2 regions of the Paenibacillus sp. OT2-17 genome follow, and region 2 is predicted to be linked to the other one. Evidence: riboswitches for the same ligand, from Rfam matches in the RefSeq annotation. Region 2 holds a riboswitch; the other holds the start of a gene.

Region 1 (4,404 bases), on a different contig from region 2:
CCTGAATATGATTTTGAAATTGATTTTCCGACAGATCTTCCTTATGATGTGTTTCGGCAGGGTGGCTCGACGGACAACCAGATTTTACTGCTTGGACGTCAGGGCGAGGTGAGTGAAATATCCGAAGTTTCGGAAATTGTGCGCTCAATAAGTGGTATTCACCGAGGAAAATATCATATGTATTTTCCCCAGAATAAATTGAACGCGGTAAAAGACAGGCTTCCTGCCGAAATAAGGAATTATTTTGTCAAAGAATAGACAACTATATAGAAATGTAAGTAAAAAAAGGAGATGTAAACCTTGGATTTATTCGACACTCATACTCACTTGGATGCGCCACAATTTGACGAAGATCGTGAAGAAGTTATAGCACGTGCTGTCGAATCAGGAGTAACACGGATGATCAATATCGGATTTAATCGTGAGACCATTCCATCCACTATGAAATTGGCCGAGACGTATGATTTTATTTATGCGGCAGTTGGATGGCATCCGCAGGATGCTATTACAATGCAGGAGGGCGATCTAGAATGGATTGCATCGTTATGCAGTCATAAAAAGGTTGTAGCCATCGGAGAGATCGGTCTGGATTATTATTGGGATACATCACCGAAGGATGTGCAGCATCGGGTGTTTCGAAATCAAATTGGTCTGGCTCGTGAGCTCAAAATGCCCATTGTTATCCATAACCGGGATGCACATGAAGATATTGTTAAGATTTTGCGCGAGGAAAAAGCGAGTGAGATTGGCGGAGTCATGCACTCCTTTTCGGGTAGCTGGGAAACTGCCAAAATGGTGCTGGATATGGGATTTCACCTTTCCTTCGGTGGTCCAATAACGTTCAAAAATGCCAAGCAGCCAAAAGAGGTGCTCGCACAGGTGCCGCTGGACCGTCTGCTCATTGAAACTGATGCTCCCTATCTGACGCCTCATCCGTTTCGTGGGAAGCGAAATGAGTCTGCACATGTGAGACTGGTAGCAGAGGCTGCAGCCCAAATCAAAGGGATTACAGTGGAGGAATTAGTGTCAATAACGACCCGAAATGCCCTGGAACGATTTGACATTCAATGAAAAAGTGAAGAAATCGATCAAAATAAAGAGATAGACGAAGCTAATCATGAATTTGTTGCAGGAAACTCGAGAATATTACAATATTTTAACCGAATATTTTAAAAAATGTACTTGAAACCTGCTTTACAACATGCATAGAAACAGGATATCATCTTTTCAGTGAATTGTTGTTTGAATGTAAACATCAACAAGTCATTTCATGAACCAGTCTCGCTGAGTCCCTTTTACAGGGAACGGGGGAACCGATATGGCTTACAGTACGTCCGGCATATGTGCAAGAAGGGAACGTCTCTTCCGCCAGCCGGCTCGACCTAAATTCTTTCCCCGGATGGGATTGAATAGGTGGAGGAGCCGTATTTCGATTTCTTTCTGGGTCTTCGGGGTGAATGTGAAGGCGACCGCCATGAGCGGTTGACCCAAGCTAGGGCGACTCTCTACGTCCGAACCCGACAGCTAACCCCGTAAGCGTAACAAGAGAGAAGCCATCTCGTGCATGAGTTTTCCCGCATATTCACACATGCCGGAAGCCACGAAAGAGCTCTCTAGTCTCTTTCTCTGGCTTTTTTTGTTGTGAATAAAAGAAAATCTGTCATCATACTGTGGTTAAACAGGGGAGGACAGCATGCCGCGAAGACGGGTACATGGTGCAGGACAGTCGCAGTTTGGGCTTGTCTTGTAGAAAATCTGTTATAGTCACGTCAAATCTCAACTATGTCTTACTCCAGACGGCGGGCTATGTAAGGAGGACGGAGGAAATGGGCATTTTCCAAAAAAAGGATACCCATGAGTCACGCTCATCCAGCATGTCTTACGTATTGCGTTGGAAGCAAGAGAATGTGCGCCAGGCTGCTTTGGTTGCTATTTTTCTAATCGCGCTAACGATTATGATTTCAATTCTGATGTACACGCAATCTAAAAAACAAGTCTTTTTTGTCATCGATGGCAAGGCGTCTGCGGTAGAAACCCGGGAATCCAAGCTTCAAGATTTGCTGAGCGAGCATTCCATTTCACTTCAGCCGCATGATACAGTTTCCATGCCGCTAAATGGAGCAATACAGGATGGCGATCGCGTAGTCATTAAACGTGCCAATCAAGTCAAAGTATCTTCAGGCAATGAGACGAAAAAGCTGTACACAACAGAAAATACAGTAGAAGGTGCCATTCGTACCTCGGGCTATAAATTATCATCAACGGATAAAGTTTATCCTGCGTTGGATGCCTCTGTTTCGTCTAACATGGACATAAAAATCGTCCGTGTGAAGAAACAGCAGGTCGAACAGAAAAAACAGGTGCCTTATCAGGTCATCAAAACGGCCGATCCGAGTCTTTATAAAGGCGATAATCGGGTCATTCAAAGCGGCAAATCGGGTGTGGTCGTCCAGCACGTTCAAAAGGTATATCATGATGGAAAGTTGGTATCCAAACAGCTGGTTAACAAGGAAGTTGCACAGAACCGTGTGGATAAAGTCATTGCAGTAGGAACGAAGAAAAAACCGGTCGTTCTGGCTGCTTCCGTCGGTCCCAATGATGCGGTTAAGGCAACAACGGTTAGTTCGGGCAGTGCTGTCCGTAAAGCAGGCGTCAATTTTAAATATAGCAAAGTTTTACAAAATGTCTCCATGACGGCGTATTCCTCACAGGAGCCAGGTATCGGTACACGTACTGCATCCGGCGCACGTGTCACGGAAGGACGCACCATCGCGGTCGATCCGAGTGTAATTCCAATCGGCTGGTGGGTATATATCGAAGGGGTGGGCTTCCGCCGTGCGGAGGATACCGGTGGCGCGATTAAAGGCCACAAAATCGATGTGTATTATGAGAGTTTGAGCCGAGCCAACCAATTTGGTCGTAAGCACGGTAAAACCGTTTATGTTATCGGACCGATAAAGCCTGAAATCAACTAAAACAGGTTGTGTATGTTGAGGGCAATGCGATAGTATTAACAACATAGTTATGCCATGCTAAGAAGAGGATATCCTCTTCTTATTTTGTTTTCAAAAGCAGGGAAAGATAAATATAGCTTGCTGTGTAGCAGTGGAGGGAAACGCAAATGATCAAGGAAGTGATCGTGGTAGAGGGCCGGGATGATACGGTGGCCATTCGCCGCGCTGTTGAAGCGGATACGATAGAAACTGGCGGCTCAGCCATTAATAAAATGACGCTGCGTAAAATTGCATTGGCGCAGGAGCGGCGGGGGGTCATCATTTTAACCGATCCCGATCATGCAGGGGAGCGCATCCGTAAGATTATCGCTTCCAAGGTACCCGGCTGCAAGCAGGCCTTTATACCCGAGGCAGAAGCGACGCGTAAAGGAGATATTGGCGTGGAGAATGCCTCACCGGAAGCGATCAGACACGCTCTTGCACGGGTCCATACGACAGTGGAAGGCGCCGACCCGCTGATTGAGTGGGCGGACCTGATTGATGCTGGACTCATCACCCATCCTAATGCTGCTGCACGCCGTATGGCCTTAGGGAATGTGCTGGGTATTGGTTATTGTAACGGAAAGCAGCTACATAAACGGCTCTCTGTATTTCAGATCAGCCGCGAGGAATTTGCCGGGGCGCTGGCACAAATTGAAAGTGAAGGATTGTGATATCCGTATGACAGGGATTCAAGATATAGCAACACCGCGGCGTACGAAGGACATTATTCAACGGCACGGTTTTTCGTTCAAAAAGAGTTTGGGACAAAATTTCCTGATTGATCAGAATATTCTCAATAAGATTGTAAATGCTGCCGGATTGGATGAGACGAAGGGCGCACTTGAGATCGGTCCTGGGATTGGTGCTTTGACCGAGAAGCTGGCCCAATCGGCCAAGGCAGTTACCGCTGTCGAGATTGACCAGCGGCTGCTGCCAATTCTCGAAGAAGTGTTGGCCCCTTACGAGCATGTGAAGGTACGTCATGGAGATGTGTTGAAGCTGGATTTGCGCGAGGTGTTCGCAGCCGATTTTGCAGACGTGAGCAAAGTAAGTGTCGTGGCTAATCTGCCGTACTACGTTACTACACCGATTCTGATGAGGCTGCTGGAGGACAAGCTCCCTTTGGAGAATATCGTCGTTATGATCCAAAAAGAAGTGGCTGAGCGTATGGCTGCGTCTCCTGGAACGAAGGATTACGGCAGCCTGAGCATTGCGGTGCAATATTACAGCGAACCTGAATTAGTCTGTATTGTGCCGAATACAGTATTTATTCCCCAGCCGAATGTGGAGTCTGCAGTCATCCGGTTGCGTGTACGGGAAGCCCCTCCAGTGGAAGTGGTGGATGAGAAGCATTTCTTTGAAGTGGTTCATGCTGCTTTTGCCCAGCGTCGTAAAACCATTTCCAATA
Region 2 (4,404 bases):
TCCTTCAAAATGCTCCTGCGTTTGGAACAACAGACCTGCTTCCAGAGCACCAATTGTGTGCACACGTTTGCGAAAACCCGCTACCTATGATGCTTAATATTCAGATCTGTTGTTCCCGCCCGCTCTATCCCCTATAGCTGACTAGAACTTTTCAGGGTTCAGGAGTGCGTAGATTAAATACATAAACACAATAGCCGTAAGCCCAAGTATAACGATCATCCTCTTCGTCCTCCTTTAGAGGTCTGCGCATCACACCAGCGTACAAACAGCAGTATCACTCCATAACTCACAGCCATGACGAGCAGCATGTATATATCCATCATGTTTATACCCTCCGTATCGGTCCTCAGATCGCCATTCTTATTTGATCATAAAATCATAAAACAACTATGTTATAAGTGCTTATCCGTTCAGCAGAAAACCCACCTCTCCGTTCAATGTGTAGATCACATGATCCGCTCCCAATCCCCGATAAATTCCTTGTGGATTACAGCCGTGCGTAATAACATAGATCGATTCCGATGTTAGCGGCCGACATATTTGCAGGAAACGGCACGTCAGATTCAAGCTGTTCTCGAACAAATACACACTACCAATTTCTTTTTTTGGAAAATTCCATTTTCCCGCTTGCATGGTATTGATGCGGACAATGTGCTCCACACCCATTTTTTTGAGCTGTCGTTCCTCCTGGGCGCTATTCGTGAGAACTGCAAACGCCAATTTTTTGAAAATAAGCAATTTCACAAAACTTCTGCCCGCTTCATTCGGTGCAGTGACAATAATTAACCGACCTTCCATCAGTAGCTCCTCTCCCGGTATAAAAAGACAACAAAAAGAAGCCGAAGGAAAAAGGCTTTCCTCCGGCTTCTTACATATCCATGATAAAATAAACCATGGCTGCACACGGCGGTTTGTTGCCTCTCCCTGTACGCTTACGAGGTTAGCTGTCGGATTCGGACGTGAGAGTCGCCCTATTTCTGGCACTTGACCTGAAAATTCACCCCATGAGACACACGGCTTCCGAAGCCGTACAATCTCGATTGGTTCCCCCGCTTTTGCAACTGCAAAATTCAGCGCTATAGACATTTCGTTGTTGCTTCATTCAAGTTAATTTGAAATTACGTCTTGAATCATACACCCGCGCATGGAAGACTGTAAAGCTCAACTGCGGGGTTATAAATCGGCCTTTAGAGCCTAGAATATTAATAATAGCGCTTACAATGCAACTATGCTTCTCACAGCTCCTTCAATCTCTGTTTTTCATCCCTTTTCGAAAATGACAAGCATGTCAATATTGGCGTAGGGTAGAGCGTTTTTGGCCTTTTTTTGTAAAAAGAGAAGAAAATACGCTATATGTACCAGCTAAACACCGATTGAACCCGCTTTTATAAGAAGAAACACCTTAATTCGCTCCATTTGCGGTGCGATTTACTGTTTTGAACAAAATACGATTTTACAGCGGCTAAAGGCTTGATACAGCTTTTCCAGACTTGCAACCTTGCTTTTAATTGCTTACAATTTAATTGCTGAATATTGAATAAGGAGAGATACTATGACCGTTTATGAATATGATGCGCACACCCTGCAAGGGAAACAAATTCCGTTATCCACATATGAAGGGAACGTTCTGCTTATCGTGAACACTGCCAGCAAATGTGGGTTAACCCCCCAATACAAAGCGCTACAAGAGCTATATGACCAGTACCATGAACAGGGGCTCGAAATTTTGGGATTTCCCAGCAACCAATTTGCCAAACAAGAGCCAGGTTCCAGCGAGGAGATTTCCGAGTTTTGCCAGATCAATTATGGTGTTACCTTTCCGATGTTCGCCAAGACAGATGTCAATGGCGATCAAGCGCACCCCTTATTTCGTTACCTGACCCAAACTGCTCCGGGGGTATTAGGGTCCAAAGCGATCAAATGGAATTTTACTAAATTCTTAATTACACGAGAAGGTAACGTATTTAAGCGCTATGCACCGCAAACCACTCCAGATAAGCTGGCGGGAGATATAGAGAAGCTTTTGCAGCAAAACTGACATCCTTCTTTATCAGTTAATAAACGACCTATTGTCTACCGTTGCTTCTGTGGCTAAAGGATATAACGAAAAATGCTTAACGAAAAATGCTTAACAAAAAAAGCATCCCTTCACGTAAACCGTGTCAGGATGCTTTTTTAACTGAGTCTTGCATATAATGCGGTCGAGAGGACTCGAACCTCCACGGGCGTACGCCCACTACCCCCTCAAGATAGCGTGTCTGCCATTCCACCACGACCGCAAATCATAATGTAATGAGGCAACAGATTTATTATACTCTCTCATCAACTATTTGTAAACAAAAATATAATAATTATTTTATACGTTATTTTAACTAACATATATGAGCGATAAGAATATTTAATTTGACACAAAAGCTATTTAAATGTAAATATATATTACATATATTTCGAATATTTTTCGTTATCCCCAAGTAAAAAGTAAAATAACATAACATAAGGATTCACTTCGAGGAGGCGAACCACCTTGTATAAAGGCAACCGCTTGCTGAACTATGCATTATTGTTGGACCCTTCCCTACCTGTTGGTGGCTTCACCCGTTTTAACGGACTGGAGAAACTATCGCGTAACGGACATTTGAACAGTCTACAAGACCTGGAACATTACATGCTGGATGATTTGTATCCTCAATTTACAACCGTTGACGGCATGGCTATCAAAAGTCTGTATGTCGCCATCCAGCAGAATGACAGTTGGCGGATCGCCCTCATTGATAAGATGCTGCATACCCAACGTCCCTCCTGGCAGCATGTGAAGGAGTTTCGTCTATCCGGTCAGCGTCTGCTCAAGCTCGCTAAGGCTCTTTATCCTTGGCTTGAATTTGACCAGTTGGAATCCATACTCATTCAATACAATGCGATTGGCACACTCGCTACCGTTCACACCTGGATTAACTTCCTCCTCGGAAACGATGTAGAACAGACCGTTCACGGCTATCTTAGCGCAGCGGTGTCCTTCTGTGTGGAAGATGCCTTCAAGCTACTCAATCCTCCTTATGAGGAAAAGAACCCTCTTATGGAGCGTATGACAAGCGAGCTCCTCTCTGCCTGGAAGAAGCTTAACCAACCTGAGCCAACTGCATCTCAGCGTCGCTTTCTTCACAGACATTGGTCCAGCTCCTACATCACTCTACCTCTTTATATGAGCCATAATAACCAATTGGATGAACCTAGACTGTTTTCCTCCTCAGGTCTATTCAAACGCCTTCCAGCATCCCCCTGATGCGTAGCTTCGCCAATGTGGTCACAACACGAAAAACACTCTGTCCCTTTCCTCAGGTGGCAGAGTGTTTTTTATCCACATATAATCGCAATTCACACCATTAGCAGACTCTAGACGGATTATCAGAACCACCTAGCACTTAATTAAGTAATTAATTCAACAAAATGACGCATTTACGATTGTAAAAACACGTATAAAAGTGTATCATAGTGTCAGATGGTTAATTCTAACATGTTTACTGATGATTATTATAACACACCAATTATTCCGCAAGAATCCGTAAGGGGCGATTTCTCTTGAATAACAAAATGCCTGTCACCTCCTTCGGGTGGGCCATCAAACAACGGCTTGTCGAACTTCGACTGGATCAGAAAACATTTTGTGAGACACACAATATTCCGCCTTCACGCTTGTCCAATCTGATTCACGGCACCCGCAAAGCACAAAGGTACAGAAAACAAGTTGCTGCAATTCTGAACATCGACGATAACGATTATAAGGAGGCACCGCACTCTAAACCTAACAAGCATTCCAGTTACATATAGGTCATTCCATATCACCAAGAAACCAAATAGACCCGTAAAGCGAACCCCACTCGTTCGTTTACGGGTCTTCAACCCAGACGATCTTTAGCCAAAAAATTATTCCGGCTTTGTTTTATCCTTCTCACTTTTTTGCTTACGGTATTTCGCAAATTCAACATATTCTAAAATAAAATTCTGTTCTTCCGTCTCAAGATCTTCTGCCTGGCAATTCAGTGGCCCCATCACTCCAAAAAAATAAGCAGCCTTCTGCTCCTGAAGTACGCCTTCTCCTGGCTTAATCCCTTTCATTAACCAATCGAGCGATACATTAAAAAAGTCCGAAATCTGAATCAAATGGGTGGTACCCGGCGTTGTTTTACCCCTTCTCCAATCACCGAGATTCCCTGAACTGATTTTAAGTTTTTCACAAAATGCCTTCTTGGTCATTCCGCGATCCTTAATCAAAGCTTCAATCCGCTGATAAATAGTTTGATCTCCCAAAATGTTTCCCCTCCGACACAGTAACTTTTTCTGAAATAATTTTCATTTTTCAGCCTTACTCATTAGTAATCCTCATGAAATCCTAAGCAACCATTACCC

What was found. A riboswitch is a leader RNA that binds a small molecule or an ion and turns the genes downstream of it on or off. The one in region 2 is predicted to bind cyclic di-AMP.
Region 1: it holds a riboswitch for cyclic di-AMP, as region 2 does, so the genes downstream of both, GRP75_RS03175 (resuscitation-promoting factor) here and GRP75_RS19300 (hypothetical protein) in region 2, are expected to answer to the same signal.

What each region holds. Positions count from the first base shown of each region.
Region 1 is NZ_WUDQ01000005.1:80,300-84,703, reverse strand. It holds gene GRP75_RS03185 (HD domain-containing protein) at 1-258, shown strand, start outside; gene GRP75_RS03180 (TatD family hydrolase) at 301-1,071, shown strand; cyclic di-AMP (ydaO/yuaA leader) riboswitch at 1,273-1,555, shown strand; gene GRP75_RS03175 (resuscitation-promoting factor) at 1,827-2,975, shown strand; gene rnmV (ribonuclease M5) at 3,122-3,667, shown strand; gene rsmA (16S rRNA (adenine(1518)-N(6)/adenine(1519)-N(6))-dimethyltransferase RsmA) at 3,675-4,404, shown strand, end outside.
Region 2 is NZ_WUDQ01000273.1:159-4,562, forward strand. It holds gene GRP75_RS30675 (potassium-transporting ATPase subunit F) at 142-219, opposite strand; gene GRP75_RS19300 (hypothetical protein) at 403-798, opposite strand; cyclic di-AMP (ydaO/yuaA leader) riboswitch at 914-1,086, opposite strand; gene GRP75_RS19305 (glutathione peroxidase) at 1,553-2,038, shown strand; tRNA gene GRP75_RS19310 (tRNA-Leu) at 2,197-2,279, opposite strand; gene GRP75_RS19315 (urease accessory protein UreF) at 2,543-3,280, shown strand; gene GRP75_RS19320 (hypothetical protein) at 3,577-3,825, shown strand; gene GRP75_RS19325 (helix-turn-helix domain-containing protein) at 3,922-4,305, opposite strand; gene GRP75_RS19330 (helix-turn-helix domain-containing protein) at 4,399-4,404, opposite strand, start outside.